Regions from separate parts of the Leifsonia sp. NPDC058292 genome, predicted to be linked through region 2. Evidence: predicted binding sites of a transcription regulator. Region 2 holds the regulator's gene; the other holds the start of a gene.

Region 1 (11,188 bases), on a different contig from region 2:
TCTTCTCGGCCGCGGCCTCCACCTCGGCATCGACGTCGACGGAGGGATCGTCGCCGCCCTCGGCGCTGGGCGCGACCGACTCGGGGGTGTCTGACTCGGCGTCGAGCTCCGGATTCTTCAGATACGCGAGGCGTCGGGTGATCACCTGATAGATCGACTCGGTGTCGTCGGTGGACTCGGGGATGCTGAACCGGCGGTACTGGTCTTTGCGGGGCAGACCGTCTTCGAACACCACCATCGACGCGACGATGTTGGTGCCGCTCAGGTGCGAGACGTCGTAGCACTCCATCCTCAGAGGCGCGTCGGTCATGCCGAGGGCATCCTGGATGTCGTTGAGCGCCTTGGAACGAGCGACGAAGTCGGAACTGCGCCGCGTCTTGTAGAGCACCAGCGCGTTCTTGGCGTTCATCTCGACCGTCTGCACGAGAGCGGCCTTGTCGCCCCGCTGGGCCACCCGCATGGCGACGCGACCGGAGAGAACGCCCCGCGGTGCGGACGGATCACCGATCTCACGGCGACGTTCGGTGAGCCATTCCTCCAACTCGACCACATCGTCGGGGAGCTCGGGCACCAGGATCTCCCGGGGCGGTGCGTCCGAGCCCTCGTAGGCGTTCTGCACCACCGTCTCCACCAGCTCGCCCAGAGACACGTCGAGCTCCTTGTCGACCACCCAGCTGCGCACACCGCGGATACGACCGCCGCGCACGATGAACTGCTGCACGGCCGCCGCGAGCTCGTCGTGGGCGATGCCGAACACGTCGGCGTCCACGTTGTCGGGCAGCACGACAGCGCTCTTGCCCATCGCGGCCTCGAGGGCCTGGATCGCGTCTCGGTGACGCGCCGCGGCCTCGTAATCCTGCTTGCCGGCGGCGTCTTTCATGCGGTCGGTCATCACCCGGATGTACTGGGTGTCGTTGCCCGCCATGAACGAGACGAAGTCTTCGGCCAGTTCGCGATGGTCTTCCGGGCTGATGCGGCCGACGCACGGCGCCGCGCACTTGCCGATGTCGCCGAGGAGGCACGGGCGGCCGGTGAGCTCGGCCCTCCGGTACACGCCGTCGGAGCAGCTGCGCATCGGGAAGGCCTTGAGCATCAGATCGACGGTGTCGCGGATCGCCCACACCTTCGTGTACGGGCCGAAGTAGCGCGCGTCTTTCTGCCCCCGATTTCGCGTGACCATCACCCTCGGGATGCGGTCGCCCAGCGTCACCGCGAGGTACGGGTACGACTTGTCGTCCCTGAACTGCACGTTGAACGGCGGGTTGAACTCCTTGATCCAGGTGTATTCGAGCTGCAGCGCCTCGAACTCGCTCGCGACGACCGTCCACTCGACCGAGGCCGCCGTCGTGACCATGCGCCGGGTGCGTTCGTGCAGGCTCCGCAGCGGCTGGAAATAGTTGCTCAGTCGCGCGCGGAGGTTCTTCGCCTTCCCGACGTACAGCACCCGGCGGTTCGGATCGCGGAAGCGATACACGCCCGGCTGCGTCGGGATCTCCCCGGCTTTCGGCCGGTAACTGACGGTGTCGGCCACGGCCCTAGTCTCCCAGCCTGCGCATCTACGCGGCGCCCCGGGCGCTGTCGGCCCCCTGCAGGATCTCCTTGAGGAAGTAGCCGGTGTGGCTGTCTGGAGACTCGGCGACCTGCTCCGGTGTGCCTGTCGCGATGACCATTCCGCCTCCGGCGCCGCCCTCGGGTCCCATGTCGATGATCCAGTCGGCCGACTTGATCACGTCGAGGTTGTGCTCGATCACGATGACGGTGTTGCCCTTGTCGAGCAGGCCGTTCAGCACGAGGAGAAGCTTGCGCACATCCTCGAAGTGCAGGCCCGTGGTCGGTTCGTCGAGAACGTAGACGCTTCGACCGTTGGAACGACGCTGGAGCTCGGTGGCCAGCTTGACGCGCTGCGCCTCGCCGCCGGAGAGCGTCGTGGCGCTCTGGCCGAGGCGGACGTAGCCCAGGCCGACGTCGACCAGCGTCTTCAGGAACCGGTGAATGGCCGAGATCGGCTCGAAGAACACGGCCGCCTGGCTGATCGGCATGTCGAGCACCTCGGCGATGTTCTTGCCCTTGTAGTGCACCGACAGGGTGTCGCGGTTGTACCGTGCTCCCCCGCACACCTCGCAAGCGACATAGACGTCAGGCAGGAAGTTCATCTCGATCTTGATGGTTCCGTCGCCGGCGCACGCCTCGCAGCGACCGCCCTTGACGTTGAAGCTGAACCGGCCGGGCAGGTAGCCGCGGGCCTTGGCCTCCATCGTCTCCGAGAACAGGGTACGGATGCGGTCGAACACTCCCGTGTACGTCGCCGGGTTCGAGCGCGGCGTGCGCCCGATCGGCGCCTGGTCGACGTGCACCACCTTGTCGAGGTTGTCGAGACCGGTGACCACCTTGTGCTTTCCGGGCAGCTTGCGGGCCCCGTTGAGCTTGTTGGCCAGCACCCGGTAGAGGATGTCGTTGACGAGCGAGGACTTGCCCGAGCCGCTGACGCCGGTGACGGCGACGAACGTGCCGAGCGGGAAGTCGACCGTCACCTTCTTGAGGTTGTTCGCCTCGGCGCCGACCACCGAGATCATGCGCTTCTTGTCGATCTTGCGGCGCTTCGACGGGATCTCGATCTCACGGCGCCCTGCGAGGTAGTCACCCGTGAGCGAGTCGGTGTTGTCGAGGAGGTCGTCGTAGGAACCGGAGTGGACCACGTGCCCGCCGTTGACACCCGCTCCCGGACCGATGTCGACGATCCAGTCGGCGGTGCGGATGGTGTCTTCGTCGTGCTCGACGACGATGAGCGTGTTGCCCAGGTCGCGCAACGCGATGAGGGTCTCGATGAGGCGCCGGTTGTCGCGCTGGTGCAGACCGATGCTCGGCTCGTCGAGCACGTACAGCACGCCGGTGAGCCCCGAGCCGATCTGCGTCGCCAGCCGGATGCGCTGGGCCTCTCCACCGGAGAGCGTCGCCGCGGCTCGAGACAGGTTGAGGTAGTTCAGCCCGACCTGGATGAGGAAGTCGAGTCGCACCTTGATCTCGCGCAGCACCTGCGCGGCGATCTTCTCCTCACGCGGGGTGAGGTGCAGCTTCTCCATGAAGGAACGCGCGTCGGAGAGGCTCAGCTCTGCCGCATCCGCGATGCTCGCGCCATGCACCAGCACGGCGAGGACCTCGGGCTTCAGTCGCTTTCCGCCGCAGACAGGACACGGCACCTCGCGGAGGTACTCCGCCCAGCGCGCACGCTGGGTGTCGGTCTCCGCCTGCACGTACTGGCGCTCGATGTACGGAACCACGCCCTCGAATCCCGAGGTGTAGCTCATCTCGCGACCGTAGCGGTTCTTCCATTTGACCTTGACCTCGAAGTTGTCGCCGCGCATGACCGCGTCGCGCACCTCCTGGCTGAGCTTCTTCCAAGGTGTCTTCAGCGAGAACTTGAGGTCGCGGGCGAGCCCGTCGAGCAGCTTCTCGTAGTACTGGAACAGCCCTTTGCCCTGGGTCGTCCATGGCACGATGACGCCCTCGGCGATGCTGAGGTCGGAGTCACCGAGGAGGAGGTCTTCGTCGACCGACATGCGCGTGCCGAGTCCGGAGCACTCGGGGCAGGCGCCGAAGGGGGCGTTGAACGAGAACGTGCGCGGCTCGATCTCGGTGAGCTGGATGGGGTGACCGTTCGGGCACGACAGCTTCTCGCTGAAGTTGCGCCAGGCATCCGGGCCCTCGAGGTCGACGTAGTTGACCTGCACCAGGCCATCGGTGAGTCGCAGAGCGGTCTCCAGCGAATCCGTCAGACGACCGAGGATGTCGGGGCCGGCGACCAGGCGGTCGACCACCACCGAGATGTCGTGCTTGTACTGCTTCTTGAGCGTCGGGGGCTCGCTGAGCTGGATCTGCTCACCATCCACCAGGGCGCGCGAGAAGCCCGACGCCGCGAGCTCCTTGAAGAGGTCGACGAACTCGCCCTTCTTCTGCGACACGACGGGGCTGACGATCTGGTAGCGCGTTCCCTGCTCGAGTTCCATGAGCTGGTCGGCGATCTGCTGAACGGTCTGGCGCTGGATGGGCTCGCCGCAGACGGGGCAGTGCGGCACCCCGATGCGCGCCCACAGCAGGCGCATGTAGTCGTAGATCTCGGTGATCGTTCCGACGGTCGAGCGCGGGTTGCGGTTCGTGGACTTCTGGTCGATCGACACCGCGGGGCTGAGGCCCTCGATGAAATCGACATCGGGTCTGTCGACCTGGCCGAGGAACTGCCGGGCGTATGCCGAGAGCGACTCGACGTAACGCCGCTGCCCTTCGGCGAAGATGGTGTCGAATGCGAGCGACGACTTGCCGGAGCCTGAGAGCCCGGTGAAGACGACCATCGAATCACGCGGGATCTCGAGATCCACATTGTGCAGATTGTGCACGCGCGCGCCCCGGACACTGAGGTGGGACCCGGTCACCTTTTTGATACTCACTCGATCAATTCTCCGCTATTCGTTGACGATGCCGGCTCGTGTTCGCCCACCGCGCATCGAAGATATGTTCGATTGTAGCGGCTCCCCATCGACCGCTGCGCTCGACCATGATCGAGGGCTCTCCCGGCACGCGGCGAGTCTATGCCGCACCACCGACATTGCAAGCTCAGGGCTCCTGTCGCCGCACCAACGGAGCGGCCAGGACGATGACGAGGGCGGCGACGCTCAGCCCGCCGACCACGGCGAAGACGGCGAGCGAGCGGCCGGTGCTGGCGCTCGTCAGCGCCAGCGCGCCGACGGCCACCGGCTGCACTGCGGCCTGGACGAGCAGCAATCGTCGCGCGCTCGGCCACAGCGCCGAGGGCTGCACCGTCGCAGAGGCACCGATGACGAGCATCCACGATGCGAGCACGTGCAGCGCGTTGGCGCCGGCGATCAGCGCGTAGATCCGCCAGTCGAGCACCGACGGATCCCGCCCGAGCGCGGTCAGCGCGAGAGCGCCGATCAGGAACCAGGCCGTCAGCCAGCGCGGGATGACCACCGCGGCCGCGACCAGCAGGAGCGAGACCGCGAGCCAGAAGCCCGGCTGCGCGAGGCCGATGCACAGCGCGACGGCGATGGCCGCGAACAGCACTCGCACGCTCCAGCCCGGAACGGCGGTCCCGAGTTCGGGCCTCGCCGGCGGCACGGCGCTCATCGGGGCCTCCTCGGTCGGCTCAGCACGCGAAGCGCCGTGTCGCGGTGCTCTCCCCCGCCGGTCTGCCAGCGCAGACGATCGACGCCCGCAGCAGTGAGGCGGCGGAAGCGCAGTTCCCGCTCGAGCAGCACGACACGCAGCGCGGAGCGTTCCCGGGTGCTGAGACCGCCGTCGTCGACCGTCGGAAGCACATCCACCGCGATCACCCGGTGCCCCGCCGCCCGCCACACGAGCGCGAGACGCAGAGCCTGCTCGTCGAGAAACGTCGACAGCACATACACGAGGGCGCCCGGAGCGAGCACGGGCGCTCGAACCCGGTCTCCCGCCGCGCCGTTCGGGCCGGTGAGCGACACCGCGCGGAGCACCCGCTGCAGATGACGTCCGCCGGCGCGCGGCGGGATCTGCCGGGCGACGGAAGCAAGATCGTCGAATCCCACCCTGTCCCCCGCCGCTGAATACGCTGTCGCCAGCGAGACCGCCGCTTCGCGGGCCAGGTCCTGCGAACCGACACCGAGTTCGGGATACTGCGCAGCCCAATCGGCGACGCGGCCCGTGAGGTCGTCACGACTGTCGAAGACGAACTGCACGGCCGCATCCGATGTCGCCATCGTGCGCCGCACGAACAGGTCTCCCGGCGACTGACCGCGACGCGCCGTCGCCTTCCAGTCGATGCGCCGGAGCCGATCCCCCGCGGTGAAGCGGTCCACATCGCGGAACTCGCCGCCGTCTCCCGCGCGGGCCGAGCCGTGCTGTCCCGTGAGGCCGATCAGCCTCGCCGGAAGAGGAAGGCTGCGCACCGGAACGACTCGCGGGCGAACGACCCGTGAGGCGACGCTCGGCGGCGTCGGGTCACTCACGATCGAGGCGTCGGCCCCCAGTATGCGCACCTCGGCGGCGACCAGCTGTTGCGGCCCGGAGTGGGCGAGCCGCACTCGTCCCGCGATCCGCCGCGCCGCTGCCACGGAGACGAAGGCGTGCTGCGGTGCCTGCCCACGGAGGGCCAGCCGGAGCTCGACGGCATCCGCCCTCGTCGTCGCGGCGACCCGCACCTCGGCCGTCGCATCGGCGCCATCGGTCGTCGCGGTGGTGCTCACGTCGACTCCGACGGTCTCGCCGGGCCGCCTGTCCCAGGCCCAGGCCGCCGCAACCACAAGAGGCACGCCGACGAGAGCCAGGTCGATCCTGGCCGTCACGAAGCCGACGCCGAGACAGGCGACTGCGACGATGACCCCGGCCGTCACGGCGGGGCTGAGGAGCCACCGACGATGGACCGGGGTCAGCGGCTCGGCCGGAGCATTCGGAGCCGTGGGGTCGGCCTGGCCACTCACGACGATCACACGCCCGCGGCGCGCTCGGGCTGCTGGGAGGCGCTCCGCGAGCCGACGACCGGCGGCCCGGGCACGGAGTTGACCACCTCGGTCACGACCTGGCTCGCCTGCAAGCCGCTCGTCCAGGCCTGAACGGTGAGCGTGAGCCGGTGCGCCAGCACAGGCACGGCGACGGACTTCACGTCGTCGGGGATCACGAAATCGCGACCCGACATCACCGCCCGCGCACGCGCGATGAGCAGGAGGCCCTGCGACCCGCGCGGCGAAGCTCCGACCTCGACCGAGCGGTGGCGTCTGGTCGCCGCGGCGATGGCGACGCAGTATGCCGCGATGTCCGGATCCACGTCCACCGCTTCGACGCCGGCTTGCATCGCCCGCAGGGTCGACGCGTCGATGACCGGTTCGACGGTGGCCCGTTCCCGACGCCGGCTCACCCGCGCCAGGAGCACCTGACTCTCGCCGGCCGCATCCGGATACCCGACGGCCAGCCGCACCATGAACCGGTCAAGCTGCGCCTCGGGCAGAGCGTATGTGCCCTCGTACTCGATCGGGTTCGAGGTCGCGACGACGTGGAAGGGCCGCGGGAGCGGGAAGCTCTGGCCCTCGACAGTCACCTGCCCCTCCGCCATCGCCTCGAGCAGAGCCGACTGCGTCTTGGGCGACGTGCGGTTGATCTCGTCGGCGAGGAACAGCCCGGTGAACACGGGCCCGGGTCGGAACACGAACTCGCTCGACGCCGGAACGTACACGTACGAGCCCGTGATGTCGGCGGGCAGCAGATCCGGCGTGCACTGGAGCCGGCGGAAGTCGAGGCCGATCGCTGAGGCGATGCTCCGCGCGGCGAGGGTTTTGCCGAGCCCGGGCACATCCTCGAACAGCACGTGGCCGCCGGCCAGGATAGCGGCGAGGGCGAGATCGAGCGCCGGGCGCATCCCCACGACCACAGTCGACACCCGGTGCAGAATGGCTTCGCTCAGCCGCTCGATCTCGGCGACGGGAAGTGCACGGATCTCGGACGAATCGACGGTTGTGTCAGCGGGCATCGGAGGGCTCCTTCTCGGGTGGGTCGTTCAGGGGCGCGACGGCGGCGCGCGCCGGGGCATCGGGCGTGGGTGCATCGGGCGTGGGGGCATCGGGCGCCGACGCCAGCGGCCCGGCGGGCGCCGCGGCGATTCTTTCGAGCGCGCGCACCGCGGATTCGTACAGCGCCGGTGTCGGCGACTCCGCACCGCGCCGGATCGCCCGCAGAGCCGTCGCGCCGAGCACGCGTTCGATCTCACGACGGTGTGCGTCGTTCTCGAGCTCCAGACCATGCAGCTCCAGCGCTTGGGCGGTGACCGTTCGCAGTCTCCGCACGGCCTCCGGGGCGACACCACGCCGCCGGGAGTGCAACGCCCAGCCGAGCTGCACGACATCCCGCCGGGCGCCGTCGCGCGGCTCGATCGCCGCGGGCGCCCAGTCGACGCGCGGTTGGTCGCCCACGAGGGCCAGCCCCAACGCCAGCGCGGCCACGACCGCGCCGAGTCCGATGGCGTGGGCGACATCCATTCCGAAGAACCAGCCGGCAACGCCGACCACGACCCCGGCCAGCACGCACAGGATGGTGCGCCGCCTCCGGGGCGGAACGAAGAGGGAAAGCCGGCCGTCGCGCGCGCTCACGCGCCACCCCGACGATCACTGGTCGTCCAGGATGCGCGCAACGATTCGAGCGACCGGCGCGCGGTGTCCACCTGCCCGGCGGTGACGGGAGCGTCTCCGAAGCGCGCTCTGAGGTAAAGGTCGAGCAGGGTCTTCGCCGCCCCACTGTCCGCGCCCACCCGCACGAGGATGCGCGCCGTGAACTCGCTCGGTGTCTCCGCTGCCAAGCGGCGGACGCCGGACTCCTCCGCCGCCTCTTGCAGACCGAGCCACGCCTGTTCGATCGCATCGCGCGGAACGCGTTCTTCGTCCAGGATGTCGATTGCGCGGTCGAGACCGCGCCGCACCTGCGGCGCATCAGGCTCCTCGGGAAGGGGAACCGTCTCGCCGAGCCCATCGACCTCGGCCACCACGATCTCCCGGTCGGCCTGGGCGAGACGTTTGCGGACGGCACGCCAGATCAGCAGCGCCACCACGGTGATCACGACCACCGCAGCCAGCAGGAACACCCAGGAGAGGTCGAGCACCGTCGTGTGCGGACGTGACAGCGGAGCGGGTGTCGCCGAGGCCCCGTTCGTGTCGACCACCGCGGGTGCGGTCGGCTGCGTCCACTGCGGGACCCACACCATGCGCCCGAACCGGGGCGCGCCCTGCACCGCGATCGCCACGACGGCGATCAGCAGAAGGCCCGAGCAGACCAGAACTGTGCGGTGTCGCTTCACCGCGTCACCGTTCTGCCACCGTCATCGAGCCCACACGACCACCGTAGCGCTGTCGCGGTGAAGCGCTCGCCCGGTGGCCCGCCCGGCACCTGTCAGCCCAGGTGGCCGGCCTTCTCCATCTGCCGAAGGTCGCGTTTCAGATCACCGAGCTCGTCGCGCAGCCGGGCGGCCAACTCGAACTTGAGTTCGCCCGCGGCCTGCAGCATCTGCTCGTTGAGGTCGGCGATGAGCGACTCGAGTTCGTTGGCGCCGTTCGCGGCGATGCCGCCCTTGCGCAGGTTCGGCGTCGGGCTCTTCTTGCGCGCCTCCCGCCCCGCGAGCATCTTGGCCGTGTCTGCGCCCTCGCGGGCCAGCACATCCGTGATGTCCGCGATCCGCTTGCGCAGCGGCGTCGGGTCGATTCCGTTCACCCGGTTGTACTCGACCTGCTTCTCGCGTCGCCTGTCGGTCTCCTCGATCGCGTTCTTCATCGAGTCGGTGAGCACATCCGCATACATGTGCACCTGGCCAGAGACGTTGCGAGCCGCGCGACCGATGGTCTGGATGAGCGAGGTCGACGAGCGCAGGAATCCCTCTTTGTCTGCATCGAGGATGGCGACGAGCGACACCTCCGGCAGGTCGAGACCCTCTCTCAGCAGGTTGATGCCGACGAGCACGTCGTAGAGCCCCGCGCGCAGTTCGGTCAGTAGTTCGACACGGCGCAGTGTGTCGACGTCGGAGTGCAGATAGCGCACCTTCACGCCGGCCTCCGCGAGGAAGTCGGTGAGCTCCTCCGCCATCTTCTTGGTGAGCGTCGTGACCAGCACGCGCTCGTCTCGCTCGACCCTCAGCCGGATCTCTTCCAGAAGATCGTCGATCTGGCCCTTGGTGGGCTTCACCACGATCTCCGGGTCGATGAGCCCGGTGGGGCGGATGATCTGCTCGACGATGCCGTCGGCGATCCCCATCTCGTAGCGGCCGGGGGTGGCCGAGAGGTAAACGGTCTGACCGACCCTGTCTTTGAACTCGTTCCAGCGCAGCGGCCGGTTGTCGAGCGCGCTGGGCAGTCGGAAGCCGTGTTCGACCAGGGTGCGCTTGCGGGACGAGTCGCCCTCGTACATCGCGCCGATCTGCGGAACGGTCACGTGCGACTCGTCGATCACGACGAGGAAGTCGTCGGGGAAGTAGTCGAGCAGGCAGTTGGGCGCCTCACCCGGCTGCCGGCCGTCGATGTGGCGCGAGTAGTTCTCGATGCCCGAGCAGAAGCCGATCTGCTCCATCATCTCGATGTCGAACTGCGTGCGCATCCGCAGCCGCTGGGCCTCCAGCAGCTTGCCCTCGCGCTCCAGCTCCACCAGCCTGTCGTGCAGCTCGGTCTGGATCGTGCCGATGGCTCGTTGCATCGTGGCAGGGCTCGCCGCGTAGTGCGTCGCCGGGAAGACCGAGACCGCGTCGACCTTGGAGATGATCTCGCCGGTGAGCGGGTGCAGGGTGTAGATCGCCTCGACCTCGTCGCCGAAGAGCTCGATGCGCACGGCGTGCTCTTCGTACACCGGGATGATCTCGATCGTGTCGCCGCGAACCCGGAACTTGCCGCGCGAGAAGTCGACGTCGTTGCGCTCGTACTGCATGCCGACGAAGCGACGGATGAGCTTGTCACGACCGACGTTCTCGCCGACCTGCACGGCGACCATGGCCTCCAGATACTCCTCGGCCGCACCGAGGCCGTAGATGCAGGAGACAGTCGACACCACGACGACGTCGCGGCGGCTGAGAAGCGAGTTGGTCGTCGAGTGGCGGAGCCGCTCTACCTCGGAGTTGATCGAGGAGTCTTTCTCGATGAACGTGTCTGTCTGCGGCACGTAGGCCTCGGGCTGGTAGTAGTCGTAATACGAGACGAAGTACTCGACGGCGTTGTTGGGCAGCAGTTCGCGGAACTCGTTGGCCAGCTGGGCCGCCAGCGTCTTGTTGTGCGCCAGCACCAGGGTCGGGCGCTGCACCTGCTCGATCAGCCAGGCCGTGGTCGCCGACTTGCCGGTGCCTGTCGCCCCCAGGAGCACCACATCCGTCTCACCCGCGTTGATTCGGGAGGCGAGATCGGCGATCGCCTGCGGCTGGTCACCGCTGGGCTTGTATTCGCTGACGACCTCGAACGGACGGACGGCGCGCGTGGGTTGCATGGTTCAAGTCTAGGCAGCACCACTGACACTGAGGCCGGTGTGCGCTCTCGGCGGAACGCGACGCACCGCCCGATCACGTCAGGCCGAACCCGCTGGTCACGAGCCCGACAAGCGCTCCCACAGGGCATCGGTCTGCGCGAGCGTCTGCTCGAGCGAACCGTCGGTGTCGATGACGACATCCGCCACGGCCAGCCGCTCCTCA
Region 2 (11,188 bases):
GCTCCGGGCGAGTGGCGGAGCATCCCTCACCACCTGTTCGATGTGCTTGACGTGACCGACGAGGCCACCGTGGCCGGCTACCAGCCCGAAGCTCGTGCCGCGATCGACGGCATCATCGAGCGTGGCGCTGTGCCCATCCTGGTGGGCGGCTCAGGACTCTACGTGTCGAGTGTGATCTTCGACTTCCAGTTTCCGGGAACCGACCCGGAGCTTCGGGAACAGCTCGAGTCCGACCTGACCGCACACGGTCCCGGCCTGCTCTACCAGCGGCTGAAGGAGATCGACCCGGCCGCGGCCGCCAACATCGGATCGAGCAACGGTCGCCGTCTGGTGCGGGCGCTCGAAGTGGTCGGGCTGACGGGGCGCCCGGTGAGCGGCACGCTTCCCGATGAGCCACGGCCCTGGCGCCCCGTCACCGTGATCGGGCTGGCGGCTCCTCGCGACGAACTGACCGCGCGGCTCGACGCGCGGGTGGAAAGGATGTGGGAGTCCGGGCTCCTCGACGAGGTCGCCCGGCTGCTGCCGCTCGGTCTCGATCGCGGCGTGACCGCTCGTCGCGCCATCGGCTATGCGCAGGCTATCGCAGAGCTGAGGGGTGAGCTGAGCCGGGCCGAGGCGATCGCTCAGACGCAACAACTGACCCGTCGCTACGCTCGGCGTCAGGTGAGTTGGTTCAAGCGCTACCCGGGCATCCACTGGCTCGACTACGCCGACCCGCAGTCCGCCTCGGTGACGCTCGATAGGCTGTGAGCATGGCGACAACGCTGCACTTCACCAAGGGTCACGGCACCGGCAACGACTTCGTGCTGTTCGCCGACCCGGACGGGCTCGTCGACCTCACCCCGACTCAGATCGCCGCCATCTGCGACCGGCACTTCGGCGTCGGAGCCGACGGGATCATCCGCGCGGTGCGCTCGAAGCACCTGCCTGCAGGCCTGGAGGCTCTCGCCGAAGACGAGTCGGCCGAGTGGTTCATGGACTACTCGAACGCCGACGGTTCGGTTGCCGAGATGTGCGGCAACGGCATCCGGGTGTACGTGCGGTTCCTGATCGAGAGCGGCCTGGTGCAGCTCGCCGACGGCGACACGCTCGCCATCGGAACGCGCGGCGGCGTTCGCGACGTGCAACGCACCCTGACGGGCTTCCAAGTCGACCTCGGCCGCTGGGCGCTGGACGGTGGGGAGCCACTGGTGCGCGCGAAGGAGCTGCCCGTGGCTCGTCCCGGTCTGGGCATCGACGTCGGAAATCCGCACGTCGTGGTGGCCGTGGCCGACGACGATGAGCTCGATGCCGCCGATCTCACCTACATCCCGCACCTGGAGCCGGCGCCGGAGGCGGGAGCGAACGTCGAGTTCGTCGTTCCGCGTGAGCCCCTCGTGAAAGACGGAGTCGGGCGCATCCGGATGCGGGTGCACGAGCGGGGCAGCGGTGAGACGCTCTCGTGCGGCACCGGAACGGCGGCCGCCGCATTGGCGGTGCGCCACTGGGCGGGGCCGGGCGCGCCGAACCAGTGGCGCGTCGAGGTTTCCGGTGGCACCCTCGCCGTGCGGATGTTCCCGACCGAAGACGGCGAGCACGTCGCGCTCTCCGGCCCCGCCGAGCTCGTCTACACCGGCGTCATCGACCTGGCGTAGTCGCGGTCAGTCTGCGGAACGGCGGGAACGCAGCACGCGGTAGCCCTTGGACGTGGCCGCGCGAGTGGTGGTCAACTCGGGCATCGTCGCCTGGATCCAGCGGTGCAGCGAGTCCGAGCCCAGATTGCGCTGCACGACGAGCCAGGCATCCGAACCCCGCTCCAGGCGCGGCAGCCACTTCTGCAGGAGGTTGTGCAGCTCGTTCTTGCCGACCCGGATGGGCGGATTCGACCAGATGGTCGTAAAAGTCACGTCATCAGGAACATCTTCGGGCAAGGATGTGTTTACATTAGTGAGCCCGAGCTTCTGCGCATTTCTGCGCACCACATCCAGCGCCCGGGTATTGACATCGACGGCCCAGACGGTCGCGTGAGGGGATTCGAGAGCAAGTGTGAGAGCCAGGGGCCCCCAGCCGCAACCGAGGTCGAGAAGCTGACCCCCGGGCGGAGCCGAGGGGACATGGTCGAGGAGCACTCTCGTACCCGAATCGATGCGCTCGGGGCTGAAGATGCCGTTCGCGGTCGTCAGATCGTACGTCTGTCCAGCGAGGCGGACGGTGAACGGCCGGAGCTTCAGCTCGCTCTCGGGCGCCGAGGAAAAGTAGTGATCTCCGCTGGCCATAACAGGACCGTACAGGACACGAACGAACTAGGGCCAACCCGGATAGGATTTGCCCGGATGCAGGACAACGAATGAACGAACGATTTTCACAAACCGAGACCGAAGCCGGCGACGTCGATGTCGTGGCGCGGGTGCTCGCGAACGCCGACACGCACGCCGGTGTCGCCCTGTTCGGACGCGGTGCTCAGGCACTGCAGACCGACAGCGTCGACGACGCCGGGCACGACGGTGAACAGTTCGACCGCGAGGAGCGCGCAGCGCTGCGTCGCGTCGCCGGGCTGTCGACCGAGCTCCAGGACGTCACCGAGGTCGAGTACCGGCAGCTGAGGCTCGAGAACGTCGTGCTGATCGGCATCTACTCGCAGGGCAGCCTGCAGGATGCCGAGAACTCGATGCGAGAACTCGCCGCCCTGGCCGAAACCGCCGGCGCCTCGGTGCTGGACGGCCTGCTGCAGCGCCGGCCGCATCCCGACGCCAGCACCTACCTCGGCAAGGGCAAGGCGCAGGAACTCGCCGGTATCGTCGCCGCCCTCGGCGCGGACACCGTCATCGCTGACACGGAGCTGGCCCCGAGCCAGCGTCGTGCTCTCGAAGACGTGGTGCGCGTGAAGGTCATCGACCGCACCGCCGTGATCCTCGACATCTTCAGCCAGCACGCCAAGAGCCGCGAGGGCAAGGCGCAGGTCGAGCTGGCGCAGCTCGAATACCTGCTGCCGCGTCTGCGTGGCTGGGGTGAGTCGATGTCGCGCCAGGCCGGTGGCCAGGTGGGCGGCACGGGCGCGGGCATGGGCTCGCGCGGACCGGGTGAGACGAAGATCGAGCTCGACAGGCGGCGCATCCACACCCGGATGGCTAAACTGCGCAAGCAGATCGTCGGCTTCAAACCGGCGCGCGAGGCCAAGCGTGCCAACCGCCGCCGCAACTCGGTACCCTCGGTCGCGATCGCCGGATACACGAACGCGGGCAAGTCGAGCCTGCTCAACCGCATCACCAAGGCGGGCGTGCTCGTCGAGAACGCGCTGTTCGCGACGCTCGACTCGACCGTGCGCAAGTCGGTGACGGCGGACGGCCGGCTCTACACGCTCGCGGACACGGTCGGATTCGTAAGAAACCTCCCGCACCAGCTGGTCGAGGCTTTCCGCTCGACGCTGGAAGAGGTCGCCGACTCGGATGTGATCGTGCACGTGGTCGACGGGTCGCACCCCGACCCCGCGAGCCAGCTCGCGACCGTACGAGACGTGATCGGTGAGGTCGGTGCACGAGACCTTCCCGAGATCGTCGTGTTCAACAAGGCCGATCTCATCGCGCCCGACGACCGTCTCGTGCTGCGAGGGCTGGAGCCGGGAGCGATCTTCGCCTCCGCCCGCACGGGCGAGGGCATCGACGAGGTGCTCGCCGCGATCGCCCGGCTGCTGCCGGACACGTCGATCGAGATCGAGCTCGAGGTCCCGTACGACCGGGGCGACCTGATCTCCGCTCTGCACGAGCGCGGTCGAGTGCTGAGCACCGAGTACGTCGAGGACGGCACCCGCGTCAGGGCGCGCATCCAGCCCGAGTACGAGTCGGTGTTCGAGGCGTTCGCGGTCGCGCCGACCAGCTAGCCTGCCGGCCAGCGCAGACAACCCGACCAAGGCCGGGCGGAGCACGTGTGTCATATGCCGACACACAGTGTTCCGTCCGGCCTTCTTCGTTGCTAGATTTCCAGTCAACCGAAGCGCTGAACCGCTCGGTGGTGCGACAGCCGAGCCCGGCACCCGCCCGCGAACACCCTGTGAGAGCAGGGTCCTGACCCTGACCGGGACGGGCGCGGCCGACACGGGCTGTGATCCGTCACACCATCCGAAGAGGACGCCATGAGCTGGAACACCGCGCGGTTCTCCTTCGAGCTGTATCCGCCCCGCACCGCGGCCGCAGCCTCGGCGCTGCCGGCGACGATCGACAGGCTCGCCGCCACCCACCCTGACTTCATCTCTGTGACGTACGGCGCCAACGGCTCATCGCGCTCGTCGTCCCTCGAACTGCTGCGATACATCCTCGACAACACGAACGTGAGCCCGATGGCGCACCTTACGTGCGTCGGATCGTCGCACGCGGAGACCAACCTGCTGATCCGCGAGTTTCTCGACGCGGGCATCCGGAGCTTTCTGGCCGTGCGGGGCGATCCGCCCGCGGACGCCGCCCCGGGTGAGACCGGTCTCGGCGAAGTGCGCAGCTCGGCCGAACTGGTGCAGCTCATCCATCGCGTTCAGGCCGAACGGGAGCCGTACAGCGAGCTCTCGGTGCCCGGCCTCGACGCGAGCGCGGTGCTCTCGAGCCGGGAGCACGTTCAGATCGCGGTCGCCGCGTTTCCGAACGGTCACCCGACCTCGCACTCGGTGAGCCAGGACATCGACACCCTTCTCGCCAAACAGGCCGCGGGTGCGAATCTCGGCATCACCCAGCTGTTCTTCCACCCGGAGGACTACCTCAGCTTCGCGCAGAAGGCCAAGGACGCGGGTGTGCTCTTCCCGATCCTGCCCGGCATCATGCCGGTCACCAGCCCGGCCAGGCTGCGGCGGATGCTCGAGCTGAGCGGCGAGGACCTGCCGAGCGACCTCGCCATCCAGCTGGAGATCGAGCCGACTGAAGAGGGCCAGCGCGAGATCGGGATCGCCTGGGCGACCGACTTCGCGCGCACGCTCCTCGACGGGGGCGCCCCGGGCATCCACCTCTACACGTTCAACCAGCACGAGGCGGTCCTCGCCGTTCTCGAGCGCACCGGACTCCTGTCCGCCGGCACCACGGACAGTCTCACCACCGAAAGGGAACACGCATGAGCGACACCACCACCCGGCCCGCCTTCCCGGTCGGCACGATCATCGGGTACCCCCGGATCGGACGCCGCCGCGAGCTGAAGAAGGCCGTCGAGAGCTTCTGGGCCGGAGCGATCACCGCGGACGTGCTGGAGACGACCGCCGCCGAGCTGCGCGCCGCCACCCGGGAACGACTGGCTTCGCTCGGTCTGGGACGCGACGACTCGTCCATTCCGGAGAGCTTCAGCTACTACGACCAGGTGCTGGATGCGGCGGTGACGGTGGGAGCGATCCCGTCCCGCTTCGCCGGACTCGCCGATGCGGAGGGAGCGGTCGACCTGGCCGGGTACTTCACCATCGCCCGCGGCGAGGGCGACAACGCCCCGCTCGAGATGACCAAGTGGTTCGACTCCAACTATCACTACCTCGTTCCCGAGATCGGCCCGGAGACCTCGTTCCGGCTGGCCTCCGACCGGATCGTGCGCGAGTTCGAGGAGGCCAAGGCGGCAGGATTCGTCACCCGCCCCGTCATCGTCGGCCCGGTCACGTTCCTGCTGCTCAGCAAGGCGAGCGACGAGGCGCCGGAGGGGTTCCGTCCGCTGTCCCGCCTTGCCGACCTGCTCCCCGTCTACCGCGAGCTGCTGCAGCGGCTGGGCGCGGCGGGCGCACCGTGGGTGCAGCTCGACGAGCCCGCGCTCGTCAGCGAGAGCATCGACGAGGAACGTGGGGCGGTGCTGGCAGCCGTCGCATCGGCCTACGAAGCGCTCGGCGGCGTCGACGCTCGCCCCGGGATCTTCGTGGCCGCTCCGTACGGCAGTCTCGATGACGCGCTTGCGGTGCTGGCCGCTTCCCCCGTGGAGGCCCTCTCCCTCGACCTGGTGCGCGGAGCGACGCCGACCGGACTCGACGCCGCGACCGCATCCGCCCTCGCCGGCAAGACGGTCGTCGGCGGCGTGATCGACGGCCACAACATCTGGCGCGGCGACCTCGAAGCGGCCTTCGGAAAGCTGACCGAGCTGCTCGCGCTCAGCCCCGATGTCGCGGTGTCGACATCGACCTCCCTGCTGCACGTTCCGCACGACATCGACGACGAGCCCGCGCTGAGCGATCAGCTGAAGAGCTGGCTGGCGTTCGCCGACCAGAAGGTCGCGCAGGTCGCGACGCTGGCCCGCGGTCTGGTGGACGGCCACGAGGCCATCCAGGAGGAGCTGAGCGCCGCATCCGCTGCCCTCGCCGACCGTGCCGCGGCGCCGGGCGTGCGCGACGTCTCGGTACGCGACCGCACCGAGGCGCTCACGGAATCCGACTTCACGCGCGGCGACTACGCCGACAGGCTCGCGGCGCAGGAGACCGCGCTCGGGCTGCCCTTCCTGCCCACCACGACCATCGGGTCGTTTCCGCAGACCGGCGACATCCGCCGTGCGCGCGCCCAGCTGGCGAAGGGGCTCATCACCGAGGCCGACTACCTCGGCAGGATGCAGGCCGAGATCAAGCGCGTCGTCGACCTCCAGGAGGAGATCGGCATCGACGTCATCGTGCACGGCGAGCCCGAGCGCAACGACATGGTGCAGTACTTCGCCGAGAACCTCGACGGCTTCGCGGTGACGCAGAACGGTTGGGTGCAGTCGTACGGCAGCCGCTGTACGCGGCCGTCGATCCTCTGGGGAGACGTCTCGCGGCCGGCGCCGATCACCGTCGACTGGTCGGCGTACACGCAGAGCCTCACGGCGAAGCCGGTCAAGGGGATGCTCACCGGTCCGGTCACGATTCTCGCCTGGTCGTTCGTTCGCGACGACCAGCCGCTCGGCGACACCGCGCGCCAGGTGGCCCTGGCTCTCCGCGACGAGATCGCCGACCTGGAGGCCGCGGGCATCCGGATCGTGCAGGTCGACGAGCCGGCGTTGCGCGAGCTGCTGCCGCTCAAGAACGCCGATCACGCGGGCTACCTCGACTGGTCGGTGGCCTCGTTCCGTCTCGCCACGGCGGGCGTGCGTGACGAGACGCAGATCCACACGCACCTCTGCTACTCCGAGTTCGGGGTCGTCATCGATGCCATCCGCAACCTGGACGCGGATGTGACGAGCATCGAGGCCGCCCGCTCTCGGATGGAGGTCGTGCGCGACATCCAGACGTCGGGCTTCGAACACGGCATCGGCCCGGGCGTCTACGACATCCACTCGCCGCGCGTGCCCTCGGTCGCCGAGGTGACCGAGCTTCTCGAGACGGCGCTCGAAGCCATCCCGGGGCGACAGCTCTGGGTGAACCCGGACTGCGGTCTGAAGACGCGGGGCTACGACGAGACCGTCGCGTCTCTGCAGAACATCCTGGAGGCGACCCGTGCGGTTCGCGCCAAGGCGGGCGTGCCGGCCTGACCTGTCCTGTCCTGTCCTGTCCTGTCCTGTCCTGTCTCGCCGCGCCGGAGTTCCGGGCCCCTCTGGCCCGGAACTCCGGCGCGACGGACGTTTCACCCGCGCGTCGCGCGAAATCTCCGGCGCTAGGCGAGGATGTGGTCATGGTCGAGATCTCGGACGAGGACTTCGAAGCGATGGTCGGAGCCGTCTACGACGGGCTGCCGGAAGGCATGGTCGCACCGCTGCAGAACGTGGCGGTGCTCGTCGCGGACCAGCCGCCGGGGGAGAGGCCGCGCCTGTTCGGTCTGTACAGCGGGCATCCGCTCACCGGGCGAGGCTTCTACGGCTTCGGTGAGCTGCCCGACCGCATCACTCTGTACAAGAACAATCTCGCCGGGGCCAGTGCTGATCGGGATGAGCTCCGCGCCCGCGTGCGTGTGACCCTGGTGCACGAGATCGGCCACTACTTCGGGCTCGATGACGCCCGCCTGCAGGAGCTCGGCTGGGCTTAGACCGCGCGGAGAACCGCGACCACCTTGCCGAGCACCTGGGCGAAGTCGCCGAGGATCGGTTCGAAGTTCGAGTTGCGAGGGAGCAGCCAGGTGTGTCCGTCGCGCTGGCGGAAGACCTTCACTGTCGCCTCCTCGTCGAGCATGGCCGCGACGATGTCGCCGTTCTCCGCCGTGTTCTGCGTGCGCACGACCACCCAGTCGCCGTCGCAGATGGCGGCGTCGATCATCGACTCGCCGACCACTTTCAGCATGAAGAGTTCGCCGTTGCCGACGAGCTGCCGCGGAAGCGGGTAGACCTCTTCGACCTGCTGCTCGGCGGTGATCGGCACGCCGGCCGCGATTCGGCCGACGAGAGGGACCATCGCGGCGTCGCCGACGGGAATCTGGCTCTCGAACTCCGTGGTCTCCGCAGTGGGTGAGGGCAGGTCGATGAGGATCTCGAGCGCCCGAGGCCGGTTCGGATCGCGCCGCAGATAGCCGCTCAGCTCGAGCTGGTTGAGTTGGTGGGTGACGCTGGAGAGGGAGGAGAGCCCGACCGCGTCGCCGATCTCCCGCATGCTCGGCGGATAGCCGCGCTGGCTGACGGAACGGGAGATGGCCTCGAGGATGGCGAGCTGTTTCTCGCTCAGGCTCTTGCGCCGTCGGGTGCCCCCGCGCTCGCGCCCTGCCTGGTTGTCGTTCGACACTGTCGTCCCTTCGTGACCCGCCTGACGCATCCGGCCCGTCCGAATGTCGGTGGTGCCTGGTTGAGTGAACTCCAGACAATCGAAACTGTATCCACGATGCAGAGGTAAAACAAACATATGTTCGAGCGTGTCTCGAATCCGTGGGCGATTTTCCCTCGAACACCGTGGTTGTGATTTCGAACATTCGAAGATATATTCGGAACACAGCTTCGCATCCGGTCCGCCGGCCAAGCACCGGGTGCGGAATTCTAGGAGGTCAAGACCATGAGCACTGCAACGGTCACGATGTCGTCATCCACCGTCGAATTCCCCGCAGGCGCCACGACGCACCTGCGGCTCACGCGTCGCGGACGCGCGGTCCTCACCACTCTGGCCGCGGTGCCGCTCATCGTCGGCGCCCTCTTCTTCGCCCTCAACGGCGGTGGAGCGTTGGCATCGGGCGATCAGGCCCGCGTGCAGTTCCAGTACGTCACGGTGGAGTCGGGCCAGTCGCTCTGGAGCATCGCCGAGAAGGTCGCGCCCACGGCAGACCCCCGCGATGTCATCGCTGACATCGTGTCGCTCAACCAGCTCGATTCGGCCGTGGTCTCGCCCGGTCAGCGCCTCGCCATCCCGGCGCAGTACGAGCGCTGACAGGCAGTCGCGGCGCAGGTGGGGGCCGTCGCAACACAGCCTGCTGCGGCAACTACCATGGTGTGGTGACTTCTCTTTCCGATCTGCCGATTCGTGATGATCTGAGGGGCAAGAGCCCCTACGGCGCACCCCAGAAGGTCGTGCCCGTTGCTCTGAACGTGAACGAGAACACGCATCCGATTCCCGAAGACGTGGCGACCGACATCGTCGAGAGGGTCGCGCACGCGGTGCTCGGGGTCAATCGGTATCCCGACCGCGAGTTCACCGAGCTGCGGGAGAGCCTCGCACGGTACCTCGGCCACGGTCTGACTGCGGAGAACCTGTGGGCCGCGAACGGCTCGAACGAGGTCATCCAGCAGATTCTGCAGGCCTTCGGCGGCCCGGGGCGCAGTCTGCTGGGATTCGCACCGACGTACTCGATGTACCCGCTGCTGGCGGCCGGTGCAGGCACGGCCTACCTCTCCGGGCGGCGTGACGCCGAGTTCGAGCTGTCGCCCGAGACGGCGGCGGCAGAGATCCGCCGTCTCGATCCGGACATCGTGATCCTGTGCTCGCCGAACAACCCCACCGGAACCCCGCTCTCCCTCGAGACCATCGAGGCCGCCTACGACGCCGCGCGCGGAATGGTGGTCGTCGACGAGGCGTATGCGGAGTTCATGCCCGAGGGCGAGCCGTCGGCACTGACCCTGCTGCCCGGGCGTCCGCGTCTGCTCGTCTCGCGCACGATGAGCAAGGCGTTCGCGTTCGCCGGGGCACGGGTCGGGTATCTCGCGGCCGATCCTGCGGCTGTTGACGCACTCCGCCTGGTGCGGCTTCCGTATCACCTCTCCGCACTGACCCAGGCCGCTGCCCTCGGCGCACTCGCCCACTCCGAGGAGATGCTCGCCATGGTCGGGGAGATCCGGGACCAGCGCGACCGTATCGTCACCGAACTCGCCGGGCTGGGGTATCGCCCGCACCGCAGCGGCAGCAATTTCGTGCTCTTCGGTGGTGTCGCCGATCCGCAAGCGACGTTCGAGGCCTTGCTCGAGCAAGGGGTGCTCATCCGCGATGTGGGCATCCCGAACCACCTCAGGGTGACGGCCGGCACCGAGGCGGAGACGACCGCGTTCCTGACCGCGCTCGCGTCGCTCGGTCGCCCGGCCTCCGGGGCGAACGCCGCGCCGGATGCCGCGGAATCCGCGACAGACCAGCCGGTAGGCTCGCAGTCATGAGCAATCGCACGGCCACACTGCAGCGCGAGACCAGCGAGTCGAGCATCGACCTGAGCATTGACCTCGACGGCACGGGCGAGACGGACATCGAGACCTCGGTTCCGTTCTACGACCACCTGCTCACGGCATTCGCGAAGCACTCGCTCACCGACCTGCGCGTGCGGGCGAACGGCGACACCGACATCGACGTGCACCACACGGTCGAAGACATCGGCATCGTGCTGGGGCAGGCGATCAAGCAGGCGCTCGGCGACAAGCGCGGCATCTCCCGCTACGGGGATGCGCTCGTGCCGCTCGACGAGGCGCTGGTGCAGGCCGTCGTCGACATCTCGGGCCGCCCGTATCTCGTGCACTCCGGCGAGCCCGCCGGGTTCGAGTTCCACCTCATCGGTGGTCACTTCACGGGTTCGATGGTTCGTCACGTCTTCGAGGCGATCTCGTTCAACGCCGCCATCACGACGCACATCACCGTCGTGGGCGGCCGTGACCCCCACCACATCGCCGAAGCCGAGTTCAAGGCGTTCGCCCGCGCGTTCCGCCAGGCCAAGGCTCTCGACCCGCTGGTGACCGGCATCCCGTCGACCAAGGGTGCGCTGTGAATCGCCCTGACGTCGTCGTCTTCGACTACGGAACCGGCAACGTGCACTCGGCCGTGAAAGCGCTCGAGGCAGCGGGGGCCGACGTCGAACTCACCGGAGACCGGGCTCGCGCTCGCGAAGCCGCGGGTCTCGTGGTGCCCGGAGTC

The links. Region 2 encodes LexA, which represses DNA repair genes until DNA is damaged. Its sites were predicted from a motif close to TCGAACANNTGTTCGA; they were not measured.
Region 1: a site for LexA is predicted at 4,499-4,514, ahead of uvrA (excinuclease ABC subunit UvrA). Genes of this name have one in related genera too.

What each region holds. Positions count from the first base shown of each region.
Region 1 covers NZ_JBHVYL010000005.1:26,813-38,000, forward strand. The annotation lists gene uvrC (excinuclease ABC subunit UvrC) at 1-1,531, opposite strand, end outside; gene uvrA (excinuclease ABC subunit UvrA) at 1,557-4,442, opposite strand; gene ACFVWR_RS05070 (hypothetical protein) at 4,609-5,139, opposite strand; gene ACFVWR_RS05075 (DUF58 domain-containing protein) at 5,136-6,476, opposite strand; gene ACFVWR_RS05080 (AAA family ATPase) at 6,473-7,510, opposite strand; gene ACFVWR_RS05085 (hypothetical protein) at 7,500-8,126, opposite strand; gene ACFVWR_RS05090 (DUF4129 domain-containing protein) at 8,123-8,827, opposite strand; gene uvrB (excinuclease ABC subunit UvrB) at 8,920-10,986, opposite strand; gene coaE (dephospho-CoA kinase) at 11,083-11,188, opposite strand, start outside.
Region 2 covers NZ_JBHVYL010000017.1:13,619-24,806, reverse strand. The annotation lists gene miaA (tRNA (adenosine(37)-N6)-dimethylallyltransferase MiaA) at 1-750, shown strand, start outside; gene dapF (diaminopimelate epimerase) at 753-1,634, shown strand; gene ACFVWR_RS11085 (class I SAM-dependent methyltransferase) at 1,641-2,255, opposite strand; gene hflX (GTPase HflX) at 2,327-3,856, shown strand; gene ACFVWR_RS11075 (methylenetetrahydrofolate reductase) at 4,109-5,071, shown strand; gene metE (5-methyltetrahydropteroyltriglutamate--homocysteine S-methyltransferase) at 5,068-7,419, shown strand; gene ACFVWR_RS11065 (metallopeptidase family protein) at 7,560-7,910, shown strand; gene lexA (transcriptional repressor LexA) at 7,907-8,596, opposite strand; gene ACFVWR_RS11055 (LysM peptidoglycan-binding domain-containing protein) at 8,861-9,229, shown strand; gene ACFVWR_RS11050 (histidinol-phosphate transaminase) at 9,295-10,443, shown strand; gene hisB (imidazoleglycerol-phosphate dehydratase HisB) at 10,440-11,042, shown strand; gene hisH (imidazole glycerol phosphate synthase subunit HisH) at 11,039-11,188, shown strand, end outside.